3 regions of the Bacillus sp. PK6-013 genome follow, and region 1 is predicted to be linked to each of the others. Evidence: riboswitches for the same ligand, from Rfam matches in the RefSeq annotation. Region 1 holds a riboswitch; each other region holds the start of a gene.
The links. Region 1 has a riboswitch for S-adenosylmethionine ahead of metK (methionine adenosyltransferase). Riboswitches for the same ligand answer to the same signal wherever they lie in the genome.
Positions count from the first base shown of each region.

Region 2: it holds a riboswitch for S-adenosylmethionine, as region 1 does, so the genes downstream of both, M1E03_RS14905 (methionine biosynthesis PLP-dependent protein) here and metK (methionine adenosyltransferase) in region 1, are expected to answer to the same signal.
Region 3: it holds a riboswitch for S-adenosylmethionine, as region 1 does, so the genes downstream of both, M1E03_RS13000 (YezD family protein) here and metK (methionine adenosyltransferase) in region 1, are expected to answer to the same signal.

Region 1 is NZ_CP096417.1:1,095,991-1,102,307, forward strand. Features, by position in the region: gene M1E03_RS05585 (dicarboxylate/amino acid:cation symporter) at 1-210, opposite strand, end outside; gene pckA (phosphoenolpyruvate carboxykinase (ATP)) at 461-2,044, opposite strand; SAM riboswitch class I at 2,239-2,376, shown strand; gene metK (methionine adenosyltransferase) at 2,767-3,969, shown strand; gene asnB (asparagine synthase (glutamine-hydrolyzing)) at 4,114-6,012, shown strand; gene M1E03_RS05605 (glycosyltransferase family 4 protein) at 6,054-6,317, opposite strand, start outside.
Region 2 is NZ_CP096417.1:2,941,770-2,948,086, reverse strand. Features, by position in the region: gene M1E03_RS14925 (esterase family protein) at 1-360, opposite strand, end outside; gene M1E03_RS14920 (helix-hairpin-helix domain-containing protein) at 472-927, opposite strand; gene M1E03_RS14915 (DinB family protein) at 939-1,427, opposite strand; gene M1E03_RS14910 (helix-turn-helix transcriptional regulator) at 1,508-2,455, opposite strand; SAM riboswitch class I at 2,583-2,699, shown strand; gene M1E03_RS14905 (methionine biosynthesis PLP-dependent protein) at 2,765-3,889, shown strand; gene metC (cystathionine beta-lyase) at 3,879-5,054, shown strand; gene M1E03_RS14895 (DUF819 family protein) at 5,099-6,289, opposite strand.
Region 3 is NZ_CP096417.1:2,579,614-2,585,930, reverse strand. Features, by position in the region: gene M1E03_RS13020 (dihydroorotate dehydrogenase electron transfer subunit) at 1-127, shown strand, start outside; gene M1E03_RS13015 (dihydroorotate dehydrogenase) at 127-1,062, shown strand; gene pyrF (orotidine-5'-phosphate decarboxylase) at 1,031-1,750, shown strand; gene pyrE (orotate phosphoribosyltransferase) at 1,747-2,376, shown strand; SAM riboswitch class I at 2,540-2,646, shown strand; gene M1E03_RS13000 (YezD family protein) at 2,749-2,865, shown strand; gene M1E03_RS12995 (phosphoadenylyl-sulfate reductase) at 2,951-3,652, shown strand; gene M1E03_RS12990 (inorganic phosphate transporter) at 3,664-4,728, shown strand; gene sat (sulfate adenylyltransferase) at 4,754-5,890, shown strand; gene cysC (adenylyl-sulfate kinase) at 5,904-6,317, shown strand, end outside.

The DNA of each region.
Region 1 (6,317 bases):
GCCAAGGATTTTTCCGGCGCCGCGGCCGATTTGTCCGATGCCGGGAATAATAAAAGCGATAATAATAAAAGGAATGACGAATTTAATGAAGTTTCCAAAAATATCATTGAAAGTAGCGGCTGTTTTGACAAACCAAAGCGGAGCAAAGCTTCCGACGATAACACCAAGAACAATTGCCGTCATAATTCTCGGCAGTAATCCAAATTTCATAGATGTGTCCTCCTGATATATACAAATGTTTTTATCATATTATCATATGAAAGATTTCTTTTGTTAAAAATAAAAAAAGTCTGTATTTTCAAATAATAACAGCCGCGAATTGGAAGCGTTTTATCACAGGCCGTGCTTGATTGTCGTTTTAATCATTGTCCAGAAAATGGCATCGGCCGCTGACAGGCGAAGCGGATTTTTAATAAACTGCAGCAGCGCAGAATACCTGCGCTGCTGCAAGCGGGTTGAGTTATACGAGCGGTCCTCCGGCTTTTTCAATGTTTTCGGTATTAGAGAATTTTTTGAAATTCTTTTTGAATGCATTCGCCAAGTGGATCGCTTTTTCCTCGTAATCGTTTTCATCTGTCCAAGTTTTAGCCGGGTCAAGCACTTGATCAGGCACACCCGGAACATGGACCGGTGAATGAAGTCCGAAAATGCGGTCAGTCTTCATTTCGGCGTTATCCAGTTCTCCTTCTATCGCAGCCTGAACCATCGCTCTCGTATAAGCGAGGCTCATTCTTTCCCCTGTTCCGTATCCGCCGCCGGTCCAGCCTGTATTGACGAGAAAGACGCTGACGCCGTGTTCATCGATTTTTCTTCCGAGCATTTCAGCGTACACATGTGCAGGGAGCGGAAGGAACGGGGAACCGAAGCAGGTCGAGAATGTGGCTTCAGGAGCGGTGATCCCGCGTTCGGTGCCGGCGAGCTTGCTTGTATATCCGCTCAGGAAATGATACATGGCTTGTTCTTTCGTTAACTTGCTGATCGGAGGAAGCACGCCGAAAGCATCTGCCGTCAGAAATACAATGGTCTGCGGGTGTGCTGCGATGCTCGGCTTGACGATGTTGTCAATCGCATCAATCGGGTAAGCCGCTCTCGTGTTTTCCGTATAGAATGCGTCGGAATAGTCCGGCTCCCCGGTTTTGCCGTCAACCACGACATTTTCAAGAACGGAACCGAAGCGGATCGCATTGTAAATCTGCGGTTCTTTTTCTTTGCTTAAGTTAATGCACTTGGCGTAGCAGCCTCCTTCAATGTTGAAAACGCCTGTGCTGGACCAGCCGTGTTCGTCGTCACCGATCAGCTTCCGTTTCGGATCGGCGGAAAGCGTCGTTTTTCCTGTGCCTGACAATCCGAAGAAGAGAGCTGTTCCGCCTTCCTCGCCAATGTTTGCCGAACAGTGCATCGGTAAAATGTTTTGTTCAGGAAGAAGATAATTCATAATAGAAAAAATCGATTTTTTCATCTCGCCGGCATATTCGGTGCCTCCGATTAAAATCGTACGCTTTTCAAACGACACGATGATAAATGTTTCAGATCTGGTCCCGTCAATGAGCGGATCGGCTTTGAAATGCGGAGCGGAAAGAATCGTAAACGGCTGTTCTTCAGGTTTTTTATCATGTTCTTCAGGTCTGATGAACAACTGTCTTGCAAACAGGTTGTGCCAGGCGAACTCGTTGACAACTGTAATCGGAAGCCGGTATTTTTCGTCTGCTCCTGCAAACCCTTCAAATACATACAATTCATCGCGTTCCTTTAAATAGCTGAGCACTTTTGTGTACAGCCGGTCAAAGGCGGATTCTGAAATCGGCTGGTTTACTGCGCCCCAATCGATTTTGTCCTTTGTGCTCGCTTCTTCCACAATGAATTTGTCTTTTGGCGAGCGGCCGGTGTATGTACCGGTTGTAGCCCGCACGGCTCCGGAAGATGTTAAGACTCCTTCTTTGCGTTCAAGGACTTTTTCAACCAAAAGGGGAACGGATAAGTTCAGCTGAACGTTTTCGCCCATTAATAACGTTTGTAAGTCAGTTGTTAAATCTACAGAATTCATAAAAAACCTTCCTTTGCGTGTTTTTTAATGTGTATAACATTAATGTAGAATTAGTATAACACATTTACTCTTATAGTCTATACCGTTTCTTCATTTTTCGTTCGGGTTTTTTCTCGAAAGACAAGTTTAAATTTATTGCGGCCGATATTGACATAACAAGCCATTTTAAGATAAGATATTTCATTGAGCGGATACTCTTATCCCGAGCTGGTGGAGGGACAGGCCCAATGAAACCCAGCAACCGGTTTCTCTTATTAATGGAAAAAAACAGTTTCTGAGACAACTACGGTGCTAACCTGATGCAAGGTGTTCAATACCTTGAGCGATAAGAGTGAAAGGCACGCAATACCAGACCCTTTCCTCAGCGAATAGGAAAAGGTTTTTTTATTGCATAAATTGAGATCCAAAAATTGCTAAAAAAACTGCCTTCAGGAGGAAGGTACTCGGCGTTTTTCACAGGACGTGAAAGGTTTTAGCCGAGTATCAAGCAGGAGGAAGGTACTGGGCGTTTTTCACAGGACGTGAAAGGTCTAGCCGGGCAGCCAGTCAGGAAAAATTCTATTAAGAGGAATTTTGACTTAGAATCTCGTCAAGAATAGCATATGGAAATTGTTTCAAAACGAGAGCGTATGAAGCCCGAGTATCGTCATATAATCAAGAGGGACGAGATCCGTATCATACTTAAGATCACGGCTGATCTTCATATACAGGAGGAAACATAAATGAGCAAAAACCGTCGGTTATTTACATCAGAGTCAGTTACGGAGGGACATCCGGACAAAATTTGCGACCAGATTTCGGATAGTATATTAGACGAAATTTTAAAGAAAGATCCGAATGCCCGCGTTGCCTGTGAAACATCTGTGACAACCGGATTGGTGCTGGTAAGCGGTGAAATCACGACGTCCACTTACGTCGATATTCCGAAAACAGTCCGCGAAACGATTAAAGAAATTGGCTACACACGTGCAAAATACGGTTTTGATGCCGAAACTTGCGCGGTCTTAACGTCTATAGATGAACAGTCGCCAGATATTGCAATGGGAGTCGACCAGGCGCTTGAAGCGCGTGAAGGAGCAATGAGCGACGCTGAAATTGAAGCGATCGGAGCCGGAGACCAAGGTTTAATGTTCGGTTTTGCCTGCAACGAAACAAAGGAACTTATGCCTCTGCCGATTTCGCTTGCTCATAAATTGTCTCGCCGTTTGACAGAAGTCCGCAAAGAGGAAATTCTGCCGTATCTTCGTCCGGACGGAAAGACACAGGTAACTGTTGAGTATGATGAGAACAACAAGCCGATTCGCATCGATACAATTGTCATTTCGACTCAGCATCACCCTGAGATTTCGCTTGAACAAATTCAGCGCAATCTGAAAGAGCATGTCATCAACCCGGTAGTGCCAAAAGAGCTGATCGATGAAAACACGAAGTACTTCATTAATCCTACGGGCCGTTTTGTTATCGGAGGACCGCAGGGGGATGCCGGTTTAACAGGACGCAAAATCATCGTTGACACCTATGGCGGATATGCCCGTCACGGCGGCGGAGCGTTTTCCGGTAAGGATGCGACAAAGGTTGATAGATCTGCAGCTTATGCTGCGAGATATGTAGCGAAAAATATCGTCGCCGCAGGCCTTGCTGATTCCTGTGAAGTGCAGCTTGCCTACGCGATCGGTGTCGCACAGCCGGTATCCATTTCAATCGATACATTCGGTACAGGCAAAGCCAGTGAAGAAACATTGATCGAAGTGGTTCGCAAAAACTTTGATCTAAGACCTGCCGGCATTATTAAAATGCTCGATCTTCGCCGTCCGATTTACAAACAAACGGCAGCTTACGGACATTTCGGCCGCCTCGACCTCGATCTGCCTTGGGAGCGCACAGACAAAGCAGATCAGCTGAAGAAAGATGCATTAGGAGAATAACAACCGCATAGCCGCTTTCATAAGCGGCTTTGTTTTTCGATGGCAAAAAGCGGGCGGATGTGAAACGTTTTTCTTTAAACACTTGTCTAATCAAGAAGCAGACTTTGATTTCTGCACGAAATTTAAAAAATCGGAGGCAATACTATGTGTGGATTTGTAGGGGTATTCAATCATCGCCCATCATCCGAGACAGCAGCCCAGGAAGAACTGATTAAACAAATGAATGAAATGATTGTACACCGCGGTCCGGACGATGATGGGTACTATCATGATGAGCATGTAGGCTTCGGATTTAGAAGGCTCAGCATCATCGATGTGGAAAACGGAGGACAGCCTCTGTCTTATGAAGATGATTCCTATTGGATTATTTTTAATGGAGAAATCTATAACTATATAGAACTGAAAGACGAACTTATTTCAAAAGGATACGAGTTCAAAACCGATTCAGATACGGAAGTTTTGCTTGCGACTTACCGCCACTACAAACAGGAAGCTGCTTCCAAGCTGCGCGGAATGTTTGCTTTTTTAATCTGGGATAAAAAAGAACAGCTCCTATACGGAGCGCGCGATCCGTTCGGCATTAAGCCGCTCTATTTTACGAAAACGGACGGCCATGTTTATTTTGCGTCAGAAAGAAAGAGCCTGATGGCTGTTGATGCCGATTTGGAATTGAATGAAAAAGCGCTTCAGCAGTATACGTCATTCCAATTTGTACCAGAGCCTGAGACGCTTGACAAAAAGGTGCAAAAAGTAGAACCGGGCCATCAGTTTACTGTCCGCCCGGGCGAGGATATTCAATTTAAAACATACTGGAAAGTTCAATTCAAGCCTGTTCAGACCGAAGAAGACAAGCTTGTTCAGGAAGTAAGAGACGCGATCTTTGATTCCGTAAAAGTCCATATGCGAAGCGATGTGCCTGTAGGTTCCTTCCTTTCCGGAGGCATCGACTCTTCTTTTATCGTGTCGGTGGCGAAGCAATTTCATCCCAACTTAAAAACGTTCTCTGTCGGCTTTGAACATGAAGGCTTCAGCGAAGTTGACGTTGCGAAAGAAACCGCTGATAGGGTCGGCGTGGAGAACTTCAGCGCGATCATTTCCCCTGAAGAATATATGAACGAGCTTCCAAAGATCGTCTGGCATCTGGATGATCCGTTGGCAGACCCTGCTGCAATTCCTTTGTATTTTGTCGCGAAGGAAGCGAAGAAGCAAGTTACGGTTGTTTTGTCCGGAGAAGGAGCAGATGAGCTGTTCGGCGGTTACAATATTTACCGGGAGCCGCTTTCATTAAAGCCGTTTGAACGAATTCCGTCCCCGCTGAAAAAGATGCTTCTGCACGTAGCTTCAGCGATGCCGGAAGGAATGAAAGGGAAAAGCTTTTTAATGAGGGGCTGTACACCTCTTGAAGAGAGATATATCGGCAACGCAAAGATTTTTGAAGAAGGCATGAAATCAAAACTTCTTCGCCAGTATGACAGCAACCTCTCTTACTGTGACGTGACAAAGCCATATTTTGAAGAAAGCAAGTCCTACAGCGAAATTAACAAAATGCAGTATGTCGATATCCACACATGGATGCGCGGTGACATTTTGCTGAAGGCCGACAAAATGACGATGGCCAATTCACTGGAACTCCGCGTTCCGTTTTTGGACAAAGTCGTATTTGAAGCGGCTTCCAAAATTCCGGAAGAGCTGAAAACGAAAAACGGCACGACAAAATATCTGCTTAGAAAAGCGGCGGAAGGCATCGTTCCAGATCATGTCTTAAACCGCAAAAAGCTAGGGTTCCCTGTGCCGATCCGCCACTGGCTGAAAAACGAAATGCATGACTGGGCCGTGAACATCATTAAAGAGAGCGAGACAGACGCATATATCCATAAAGATTACGTGCTTCAGCTTCTTGAAGACCACTGCGCCAACAAAGCGGATAACAGCCGCAAAATCTGGACGGTTCTCATCTTTATGATCTGGCACAGCATTTTCGTTGAAAAGCGCTTTGTACCGGAAGAACTGAACCATCAGCCAAAAGAAGTCATTATCGTTTAAGTCAAAAAAGAAGGTTTTCGTTAATCGAAAACCTTCTTTTTTTATGCCGGTTTTTCAGCTGATAAATCTGCTAGCACACGTTCACATTCGGAGAAGAGATTGTCAAAAATCACTTCCCACGACTGGGTAAGGGCATAGCTTCTCGCATCGTATGACATCCGTTTTTTTAACGGCACATTGGAGAGGACGCGCAATATATTTTCGGTGAATGCATCCGGATTTCCAGGTTCGGAAAGAAAACCGTTTCTTCCGTTTTGTATAAAGTCTTTCAGGCCGCCGGAATCTGCCCCGATAACAGGCGTCCC
Region 2 (6,317 bases), 1.8 Mb from region 1:
TCCGACTTGGTATGTCGGGTACTCACTGTCGGCGAAAGGGACGAGTTCATTTGCCAAAAAACGTTTATACGCTTCGAATTTTGACCCTTCCGGATGGTATGTAAGCCTTCTTTCCTGTACGTTTTTGTACGGAATGCCGATGATGATGCTTCTTTCGATTTCGCCGTTCGCCAGCAGTTCTTCCACCTGTCTGCTGATGCGCCCGAGGCGGAAATAGTCATGTCCATCCTGTGCGATGATCACATGATATTTGTAAAGCGGCGAGAAGGATGACGGCAAATAGACGAGAAGCTCCATTTCCTCGCCGAGCTCTTCCGAAAAAAGCTTCTTCTCCTGAATGACTCCTGTTTTCATAGCCAAGATGAATTCCTCCAGAAATAATGTTTGTGAACGTTTCCATTCATTTTAACACGAAATTCTCTTGTGAAAGAAGCGAAAAGGGCTGCCGAACTGTTCGGCAGCCGTGATTTTTTATGTCCGTTTTTTTTCGTACCAGGGCGTTGACGGTCTATCCGGAGGGTATCCGCAGCGTTCGCGGTACATTTTTCTTTCCTCTGTGAAATCCCACCAGCTTTTAGCGCTTTCGGGATCGTTGGCGTAATGGACGATGCATCGCAGCGCATCTTCTGCACAAGGATCTTCCCAGTAGCCTTTCAGTTTTTCGAGGCGGATGATCAAATCCGCACCTGATTCATGCTTGATGTCGCCAAGGGAATAGTAGCCCAGGTCAACGGCGCACTGCGCCATTTTCGGCCCGATGGAAGGAGCGGTTTGAAACTGGGCGAGCGCCTTGATGTATGCGGCGCGCTCCAAAGACGAACCGAGCGTATGTGCAAGGACGGACAGATCCATATATGCCGTGTTTTTTATTTTTACCTTGGCTGTCCTTAAGTTTGACCGTTCTTTTTTTGTCAGAGGCAGCTTCATATGAACACCTTTTAAAGATACAGATCGAACATGTTGACGTCATAGCCGAGCTGTTTTAAATAATTAAACAGCTGGGCCCTGTGATGGAAGACGTGGGTGAGCGTTTCCGTCAGCCAGCGGCTTTGGGTCATCCCTTCATCAAGGTAAAACGGCTTTGTTTTTTTCGTCAAAAATTCCTCGTCGGAGAGGGAAGTCATATACGTTTGAAAAGCGGCGAATCCTTTCTGCATAGCTTCAGCCATTTGGTCAGCCGACTGCAATGCACTATACTTCTTTTCAATTCGGGAGATGGCGGCCTCTTCCTTTTCCTGCATGATAGCCATGTCGGCTTCTGGGATGGCCGTCAGATGGCTTGCCAGTTCTTTCAGGCTTCGCATGCGGTCGGCGGGCCGGTAAGACCAGTCAGATTCCTTCACTTTTTTCAGAAGATGACACGTGGAGCGGATGCCCGTCTCCATCTCGTGGAACAAATCGCTCCGCAGGGCTTGAACTTGCTTCATTTGCTTCATCCTTTACATTTTGCTTTATTCTAAAAGTATCACCTAATCCTGACAGGCTTTGTCACGATTCTTAAAAAAAGTCAGTCGTACCTTGCTAAAATGTCAGCAGCCTTCCGTTTCAGCTGAAGCTTGATTTCTGCGGGTTCTTTGACAGTTGCCTCAGTGCCGAGGTTCCACAAAAGTTCCCCGAAATACTCAAGTTCTGGTCTGGGGAGGTTTGCATCGATCGCCCCCGTTCCGTCATCCCGCATGGTGAGGATCTTGAATAAGTCCACATCAGCCGCAGCCCGCCTGGCTCCTCTGCGTGTCAGTTCCGCTTGCAGCCGCACCGGTTCAGGGCACTCGCTCTCCGAATGTTTGATCCAGCTGAGAACCGATGGATAGGGAAGCTGGCGGGCCAGCGGGCTGGCCGCTTTTTCCGCCCGAAGGATGCGGTCGGCGCGGAACAGTCTGAACGCCTGCCTTTTAAAGCAATAGGCCGGACAGTACCAGAAGCCGTTCCAGCTGAACAAGCCGATGGGCTGGATGGATCTCTCCGCGCAATCGTCTGTTCCGTCATAAACGACCGTCAAAACGGATTGATTGATGGCTGCATCAAGAAGCGTTTCTAAATGTTCGGCGGCTTTTGGACGATGCGGATTCCAGAACACGATTCTGTCTTTCATCGCATCAATCCGCTCCTGTGTTTCCACGGGAAGGTGGCGGTAGAACTTTTTTAAAACCATCCGCGTTTCCGCATCAAAGGGAAGCGATCCGAAAAACTGCAGAGATTGATACGCGAAAAACATAGCCGCCGCCTCTGATTGTGTAAAAAAGAGCGGCGGAAGCACAGGTTCATTCAGCAAATAATAGCCTCCGTTCGCGCCTGTTTCAGAATAGATCGGGACGCCGAGCGCGCTCAGCTCGTCCAGATCGCGGAGAATCGTGCGGTAGGAAACCCCGAATTCTGCTGCGAGCTCCCCGGCCGTAAATTTTCGTTTTGTATGAACGGTCATCATCAATTCGATTAATCGCTCTGTTTTTGGCATCTGATTCCTCCGGTTCCGTCGTTTGGTTTCATCATACCATGTTCAATATGAGGAAAGATTTAAAAATGACCCTTGAAAAATGTCTTGACTTAGGTTAAAGTAAAGAACAATCAGAAAATTGAAGAGATTCTTATCACGAGAGGTGGAGGGACTGGCCCTTTGAAACCTCAGCAACCGGTCTGCACTGACGATGTCAGTGTACCAAGGTGCTAAATCCAGCAAGCAGATGCTTGGAAGATAAGAAGAAGCGCATAATCCCCCTTCTTCTTATGAAGAAGGGGTTTTTTATTTTTAAAAGGATGGTGTCATATGACTGAACATGTACAAACAACGCTGGCGCAAATCGGCAACCGCAGTGATGAAATAACGGGAACTGTCAATCCTCCCGTTTATTTCTCTTCTGCGTACAGGCACAAAGGGATCGGGGAATCCACAGGGTTTGATTACATTCGCACAAAAAATCCGACAAGACAGCTTGTTGAAGATGCAATCGCGAAACTCGAAGGGGGAACGCGCGGCTTTGCGTTCAGTTCCGGTATGGCTGCCATTCAGACGATCATGGCTCTGTTTCAAAGCGGGGATGAGCTCATCGTTTCGTCCGATTTATATGGGGGAACGTACCGCCTTTTTGAAAACGAATGGAAGAAATACGGACTTCGCTTTTTCTACGACGATTTTTCAGACGAAGACTGTATCAAGTCGAAAATCACGAACAATACAAAGGCACTGTTTGTAGAAACGCCGACAAATCCGCTCATGCAGGAAGCTGATATTCAAAAAATCGCGCAAATCGCTAAAGAGCACGACTTGCTGCTCATTGTTGACAATACGTTCTATACACCGGTTCTGCAAAAGCCGACTGAGCTCGGCGCTGATCTTGTCATTCACAGCGCGACGAAGTATTTGGGCGGTCATAACGATCTTTTGGCGGGGCTTGTCGTTGCAAAAGGCGAAGAGCTGTCTGAGGAAATGTTCCAGCACCAAAACGCCATCGGCGCGGTTTTATCGCCGTTCGATTCATGGCTCTTAATGAGAGGGATGAAGACGCTCGCTCTCAGGATGAGACAGCATCAGGAAAACGCGCGGGAACTTGCGGCCTTTTTGGAAGAGCAGGAGGAAATTGCCGATGTTCTTTATCCGGGAAAAGGCGGCATGCTGTCATTCCGCGTTCAAAAAGAAGAATGGGTTAATCCGTTGCTGAAAAATCTCAAGACGATCTGTTTCGCCGAAAGCCTCGGCGGAGTCGAAAGCTTCATCACCTATCCGGCGACACAGACCCATATGGATATCCCGGAAGACATCCGAATTGCAAACGGCGTCTGCAACAGACTTCTGCGCTTTTCAGTCGGAATCGAACACGTCTCCGATTTAAAGCAGGATCTAAAAGCTGCGCTGGAAAAAGTAAAAGGGGAGGCGGTTCCGCATGAGTCATGAAAACTGGACGCTTGAAACAAGGCTTGTTCATAACCAAAATAAAACGGACGGAGCAACCGGAGCCGTCAGCGTGCCGATCCAGCACGCCTCAACCTTTCATCAAGGTTCTTTTGACAAATTCGGCGAATATGACTACAGCCGGTCAGGAACACCGACAAGAACGTCGCTTGAAGACACGATAGCCGAGCTTGAGGGAGGGACGAGGGGATTTGCTTTTTCATCCGGAATGGCCGCGATTTCCACCGCCTTTCTGCTTTTGTCAAAGGGCGATCACGTGCTTGTCACAAAAGATGTGTACGGCGGCACTTACCGGATGATTACGGAAGTGCTGAGCCGCTTCGGGATTGAACATACTTTCGTCGATATGACGGATTTAAATGAAATTGCTTTAAACATAAAGGAAAATACAAAAGTCATCTACCTTGAAACACCGTCAAATCCGACGCTCGGCATTACGGATATCAGAGGCGTCGTCAAGCTTGCCAAGGCGCACGGCTGTCTGACGTTTCTTGACAACACGTTTATGACCCCGGCGCTGCAGCGGCCGCTCGAGCTCGGCGTCGATGTTGTGCTACACAGCGCGACGAAGTTTTTAAGCGGACACAGCGACGTATTATCAGGACTTGCCGTTGTGAAAGACAAAAAGCTCGGGGAAGAACTTTATAAGCTGCAAAATTCGTTCGGCGCTGTTCTCGGCGTCCAAGACTGCTGGCTTGTGCTGAGAGGGCTGAAAACACTGCAGGTCCGGCTTGAAAAAGCATCTCGAACAGCTCAGCAGCTCGCTGAATTTTTTGAAAAGCATCCGGCCGTCAAACAAGTGTATTATCCGGGACTGTCTTCGCATCCGGGTGCGTCAGTTCACAGGCACCAGTCATATGGCGCCGGCGCCGTCCTTTCGTTCGAGCTGGAGAATGCAGAAGCCGTGAAAAAGATTGTGGAACGCGTCTCTCTTCCGGTCTTTGCCGTCAGTCTCGGCGCTGTGGAGTCGATCCTTTCCTATCCGGCAAAAATGTCACACGCCGCTATGCCGAAAGAAGAGCGGGAAAAACGGGGGATTACCGACGGCCTTCTGCGGCTGAGCGTCGGTGTGGAACATGCCGATGATTTGCAGGCCGATTTTGCCCGTGCATTGGAAGCCGTATCCGGAGCGTTCGCCCGATCATAAAAGAAGCCGCAGACTCTTCAGGGAATCTGCGGCTTTTTTTGCGTTTAAACCAGGGTAGAAAACCATGTGCCCAAGAGGGTGCCGACATAATTGCCGATCAGATATCCGAACGTCCCGACCAGCATAACCGGAGCGACGAGGCTCTGCCAGCCTTTGGCGATCGCCATCGCCGCCGCTGTTGTCGGACCGCCGACAGATGCGTTGCAGGCCAAGAGAATTTCCTCGAGCCGAAAACGCAACAGCTTTCCTGCGGCAAGCGTTACGAGCAGGTTGGACATGGCAACCACAAACACAAATGCCAAAAGGAGCGGTGCGTTCATGAGAATGATCCGCAAGTCTGCCGGAATGCCGATCACCACAAAGAATAAGTAAATCAAATAAGTCCCGATTTCCTGTGTGCCGCGCAGCCGTTCAAAATAGCGGGGAAAGGCGATTGTCAGCAAAATTGTCAGCGTCGTCAGCAGCAGGAACTGGTCACCCAAGATAAAGGCAAGAAACTGAAACCCGCCGTCAGAAGAAAAACGCTCTTTGAAAAAGGCCGCTGTTTTTACAGACACAGCAACGATCGCGAAGGCGGTTCCGATGTTTAAAGCAATGTCCTGCAAGGACATCTCTTTTCTTTTCCAATAGGCTTCCGCCTGATTTTTGCTGCCGGCCGTCTCTTCAGGAACGCCAAAGCGCTTTTGAAACCATTTAAGCGCCGGTATCCCCATTAAAATGAAAAAAAGAAGAGCCATCATAAAATTATCCGCAACCACCGTCGATGATACATATTCACCGGGAGTTGAGAACTTCGCGGCCATCGCCGCAAAATTCACGCCTCCGCCGATATAAGAGGCACTGATCATCCCGCCGATTTGGTCAAGGTGCGGAATCTGCTGCTTAAACAGAAAAAAAGCAATCACGCTTCCGGCAGCAGTGCCCAGGGCGCTGATGCAAAAGATCATCAAAAGCCTGCCGCTTTCTTTCAGGATCTTCCGCACATTGATTTGAAAAAGCAGCAAAGGTATCGCAAGCGGAACAACATAGGACCACACCGCATCATAGACGGGCGACTCGGCCGGAAGAATCCCCGCATTCGTAAACAGCATTGATCCGCCCAGCGCCAGTACAGCCCCCGATACTGCCGCAGCCCAGCGATACCGCTGCTCCAAATAAATACTCACCGCCGCCCACACCGCAATAAACCCCCAAAGCATCCATGCATCATCCGCTGAAATGAGTGAAGAATTCATTATATTCCCCCTATTCTCATCCTATATT
Region 3 (6,317 bases), 1.5 Mb from region 1:
AGAGCGCATGGGATGCGGGATCGGCGCTTGCTTTGCCTGTGTCTGCCATACGGAAGAAAGCGAAACATCTTATGTGAAGGTATGCCTTGACGGTCCTGTTTTCAAAGCCCAGGAGGTGCTGTTATGATGCTAGAAGTCAATTTGCCGGGCCTTCAATTGAAAAATCCGATCATGCCGGCTTCAGGCTGCTTCGGATTTGGGAGAGAATTTGCGAACTTTTACGATCTTTCACGTCTCGGTGCGATCATGATTAAAGCGACGACGAGCGAACCGCGCTTCGGGAATCCGACGCCGCGCGTCGCCGAGACGCAAGCCGGCATGCTTAATGCCATCGGTCTGCAAAATCCGGGTTTAGAGGCTGTCATGGAACACGAATTGCCGTGGCTCGAACAGTTCGATACACCGATTATCGCCAATGTCGCCGGCTCGCAGATCGACGATTATGTTGAAGTGGCTGAAGAAATCAGCAAAGCACCGAATGTTCATGCGCTCGAGCTGAATATTTCCTGTCCTAACGTGAAAACGGGAGGGATCGCCTTCGGTACGCAGCCGGAAATGGCCAGTGAGCTGACGAAAGCGGTGAAAGAGGTTGCGAGCGTTCCCGTCTATGTGAAGCTGTCGCCGAATGTCGCGAATATTACCGACATCGCTCTTGCCATAGAAGAAGCGGGAGCGGACGGTTTGACGATGATCAACACCCTGATCGGGATGCGGCTCGACTTAAAAACGGGAAAGCCGATCTTGGCGAACAAAACCGGCGGATTATCAGGCCCTGCTGTTAAACCGGTGGCCATCAGAATGGTGCATGAAGTCAGCCAAAAAGTCAGCATTCCGATCATCGGCATGGGCGGTGTCCAGTCAGCGGAAGATGTGCTTGAGTTTTTGCTGGCGGGTGCGAGCGCAGTCGCCGTCGGCACCGCAAACTTTGTTAATCCGTTTGTTTGTCCCGAAATCATCGCCGATTTGCCGCGCGTTTTAGAAAAATACGGATACCGTTCGTTGAACGAGTGTATCGGAAGGAGCTGGAAGGATGAAACATACGCCGCCCATCATCGCGCTTGATTTTGCATCAGCACAGGAAACATATGCGTTTTTGGACCGGTTTCATGGAGAAGAGCTTTTCGTGAAGGTGGGCATGGAGCTTTTTTATCAGGAAGGGCCGGCCATCCTTGAAAAGTTACAGGAGCGCGGCTGCCGCATTTTCCTTGATCTAAAATGCCACGACATTCCAACGACCGTATACAAGGCGATGAAAAGGCTGGCGGGGTTTGGCGTCAGCCTTGTCAATGTGCACGCAGCAGGCGGAAAGCAAATGATGGAGTCGGCGCTTGAAGGCCTTGAAGCGGGGACTCCGGCAGGCCGAAAACGCCCTTCATTAATTGCTGTGACCCAGCTGACAAGCACGTCTTCAGAAATGCTTCAGCAAGAGCTGCTGATTGAAACGCCGCTTCTCGATACAGTTGTTCACTACAGCAAGTTGGCTAAAGAAAGCGGACTTGACGGTGTCGTCTGCTCCGTCCATGAAGCCGAACACATTTACCGGGCCGCGTCTTTAGATTTTCTGACCGTGACACCCGGAATTCGCATGGCGGATGACAAAAACAACGACCAGGTCCGGGTGGCGACGCCTGGCTACGCAAGGGAAAAAGGCGTGTCGGCGATCGTTGTCGGCCGTTCGATTACACAGGCGGAAGATCCTGTGTCAGCCTACAGAAAAATAGGACATGAGTGGGAGGGAACCAAGGCATGAAAACAGACATTGCAAACCATTTATTAAGAATCAAAGCGGTTTTCCTGCGCCCGAACGAGCCGTTTACATGGGCGAGCGGCATCTTGTCGCCCATCTACTGCGACAATCGTTTGACGCTTTCATATCCGGAAGTAAGGGATGATATAGCTTCAGGGCTTGCCGGACTGATTCAAGACAAGTTTCCCGGAGCCGAAATGATCGCCGGTACGGCAACTGCGGGAATCCCCCATGCCGCGCTTGCCGCCGACAGGCTGAGCCTGCCGATGTGCTACGTCAGAAGCAAACCGAAGGCGCACGGCAAAGGAAACCAAATTGAAGGCGCTGTTGTAAAAGGACAAAAAGTCGTTGTAATTGAAGATTTAATTTCAACGGGAGGAAGCGTCCTTGAAGCGGCAGCCGCTCTCACAGAGGCGGGATGTGAAGTGCTCGGCGTCGCCGCCATTTTCACTTACGGGCTTCCTAAAGCTGCCGCCGCCTTCAGCGAAGCGGGCGTTGAATACCGTACGCTGACTGATTACGATACATTGACAGAGGCTGCGCTTGCCGGCGGATATATCAGCGAACAGGATGCCGCCAAACTGAAAGAATGGAAGGCGGATCCTGAAAGCAAGTCTTGGATGGATTAATGATAAAAGCCGTATTCTCCTAATGGGAGAACGGCTTTTTTTGCGTCTTTTTACAGATTTAAAAATAGTAAAATCGGATTATTTTTATTTTTTATTAATCCTATAAAAAAAGTCGGGTTGACTTTTGTTCGAATTGTGCTAAAATTTTAAAATAACAAAAGCAAACTTATCAAGAGCGGTGGAGGGACTGGTCCGATGAAACCCGGCAACCTGCGTGTGAAGCGTAAGGTGCTACTTCCAGCAAAATGCCCTCATTTTGAGAGATAAGGAATAGCGGAGTTCCTCGTCTTTCTTTCAAATTTGGAAGAAAGATTTTAATTTTTAGGGGCAGAGGAGGAGCTAGAAGTGAAGACAGATGAACAGCTTGAAAAGGTGATCATCAAAATGAAAGACATGCTGAAAGACATGAATTACGGATCGATCACATTCGTTGTTCAGGACGGCAAAGTCATTCAAATCGAAAAAAATGAAAAAATAAGATTGAAATAGCTGACTAGACAAACTAGAGGCGGTTTTCACAGTTTTTTTCTGCTGGAAGCCGTTTTTTTGTTGGCGAAAAAAGGGGGAACCGAAAATTTTTACTTACAGCACATGGGAAGAACCAAATATCTCTTTTCAGGAAGATGACTCTTATAAAGGAGCGCTGTCCGTCTTGAAATGGGCGTACGGACATTACGGAAATCAGCTTGTATATGCGTGCAGCTTCGGAATTGAGGGAATCGTCCTGATCGATTTGATTTATAAGGTGAAAAAAGATGCGGTCATCGTTTTCCTTGATACGGGATTTCATTTTAAAGAAACGTATGAAACGATCGACGCTGTCAAAGAACGATATCCAGGCCTTCAGATTATCATGAAAACACCGGAGCTTACCGTCGAAGAGCAGGCGAAAGAATATGGGGACGAACTATGGAAGACCGCTCCGAATTCCTGCTGTGAAATGAGGAAGGTCATTCCTCTCCGCGAGACGCTTTCAGGCTACCCGGCGTGGCTGTCGGGCCTGCGCCGCGAGCAATCGCCCGGGCGGAGCAAAACGAATTTTTTGAACAAAGATGAAAAATTCAAGTCTATCAAAGTTTGTCCGCTCATTCATTGGACGTGGAAGGATATTTGGAGATATGTGACAAAGCACGATCTCCCGTATAATCCGCTTCATGATCAAGGCTACCCGAGCATCGGCTGCGCTCCGTGCACCTCTCCGGCCTTTACAATGGATGATCTTCGATCAGGCCGCTGGAACGGATCGGCTAAAACAGAATGCGGATTACACGAGTAAGGAGATGAGTCATGGAACTTGCCGCCATTTTATTTAGCATGTTTTTTGCGATGAATATCGGAGCGAGCGGTGCAGCTGCTTCAATGGGAATCGCCTATGGATCTGAAGCCGTCAAAAAGAAGTTTCACGCACTAATAATCTGTGCAGCAGGCGTTCTCTCGGGCGCCGTCATCGGCGGAGGAAACGTCGTGAAAACGATCAGCTCAGGCATCATTCCCGAACGGGTGATTTCGCTTGAAATCGTCTGCATTATTATCGGCTCGGCGGCACTGTCGCTCTTTATCGCAAATGTACTCGGTATCCCGCTTTCGACAAGTGAAGTGACGGTCGGATCTGTTGTCGGAGTAGGTGTCGCTTACCAGGTTTTATATGTGAAATCTTTGCTTGTCATCGTCTCATTTTGGGTCGTTGTACCAATCGTCGCTTTTACCTTTACATTTGCGATGGCAAACATCATGAAAAAAACGATCAAACGTCCAGCCTCGGGAAAGAAAGCAAAGGTTTTGGCGGTCATTCTGTTGATCACCGGGTTTTTTGAAGCCTTCTCAGCAGGCATGAACAATGTCGCAAATGCTGTCGGACCTCTGGTGGCGGCGCATGTTTTGACAGTCGGGGAAGGAACGCTCTACGGCGGACTGTTTGTCGCGCTGGGCGCCCTTTTACTGGGCAGGCGCGTTCTTGAAACAAACGGCAAAAAAATAACGAAATTTTCAAAAGGAGAGGGGATCATCCTTTCCGGAACAGGAGCCGGGCTTGTCATCATCAGTTCGATTTTCGGTTTGCCGGTTCCGCTTGCGCAAGTCACATCATCTTCTATTATAGGGATGGGAATGGCAAAAAACGGCGGCAATGTCTTTCATAAACAAGTGGTCAAAACGATGCTGAAAGTATGGGTCGTCTCGCCGTTCCTTTCATTAAGCCTGTCTTATATGCTGGTCAGCCTTTTATTAAAAGGAGACTATTATGCTCTCATCGTCGTCACAAGCGTCCTTCTGGCATCTGTCGGGACGATCAGCCTGATGAGAGCAGTCAAAAAAGAGCACAGCTCCGTCCATGAACAAGGCGGAGGAATTTAAACACAAAGTAGGGGGAAACAAGTTTATGAGTTTAGCACCACACGGCGGTGTATTGGTTAACCGCGTCAATGAAGCATACGATTTTCAACATATCGCACAGGAAATAGAACTGGATTTAATGGCTTTTTCAGATTTGGAGCTGATCGGAATCGGTGCGTACAGCCCGATCCAAGGCTTTATGACAGAGAAAGACTATCTGTCCGTTGTCGAAAATATGAGACTGTCAAGCGGCGAAGTATGGACGCTTCCGATCGCTCTGCCTGTTGACGAGCAAAAAGCTTCAAGCTTAAAAGCGGGGGACACCGTCCGCCTCACCTATAATGGGGAAACATACGGCGTCATCGAGATCGAAGACATCTATACGCCGGACAAGAAAACGGAAGCCGTCAATATCTATAAAACCGACGAACTCGAGCATCCGGGCGTCAAAAAATTGTTTGACCGCGGCAGTGTTTATGTGGGCGGGCCGATCACTCTCATTAAACGGAGCGTAAAGCAATTCCCGGCCCACACATTCGAACCTCTGGAAACAAGAAAAAAATTCGCAGAACTCGGCTGGAAAACGATCGTCGGATTCCAGACGAGAAATCCGGTTCACAGAGCGCACGAATACATTCAAAAAACGGCGCTCGAGACGGTAGACGGTCTTTTCCTCAATCCGCTCGTCGGGGAAACAAAATCAGACGATATTCCGGCTGATGTCCGCATGGAAAGCTATCAGGTGCTGCTTGACGGCTACTATCCGAAAGACCGCGTCTTTCTCGGCGTTTTTCCGGCGGCGATGCGCTATGCGGGGCCGAAGGAAGCAATCTTCCATGCGCTTGTCAGAAAGAACTACGGATGTACGCATTTTATCGTCGGAAGAGACCATGCCGGAGTCGGCGATTACTACGGCACATATGAAGCGCAGGAACTGTTCGATCAGTTCGCGCCGGAAGAGATCGGCATTACGCCGCTGAAATTCGAACACAGCTTCTACTGCAATGTCTGCGGTTCAATGGCTACGGCGAAAACGTGCCCTCACAGCAAAGAACATCATGTCATTTTGTCCGGTACAAAGGTGAGGGGCATGCTGAGAAACGGCGAGTTCCCGCCGAGCACATTCAGCCGTCCAGAAGTCATTCAAACATTAATCAAAGGCTTAACGGCCGGGGTTTCTTAAGGGGGAGCATCTCTTGGTAAATAAAGATATTGTCTGGCATGAAGCGTCCATTACAAAACGGGAATATCATGAGAAAAATAAACATAAAAGCTCGATCGTTTGGCTGACGGGCTTGAGCGGTTCAGGAAAATCAACAATTGCCAATGCCGCAGCGCGTGAGTTGTTTGAACAAGGCTACCAGGTCACGGTGCTCGACGGCGACAACGTCAGGCACGGACTGAACAAGGACCTCGGGTTTTCCGATGAAGACCGGAAGGAAAACATCCGCCGGATCGGCGAGGTCGCGAAGCTCTTTGTCGAACAGGGGACGATCGTCATTACGGCGTTCATTTCCCCTTTTAAAGAAGACCGCGGGCTTGTCAGACAGCTCGTCGAGGAAGATGAGTTTCATGAAGTCTATGTGAAATGCGATTTGGCGACGTGCGAG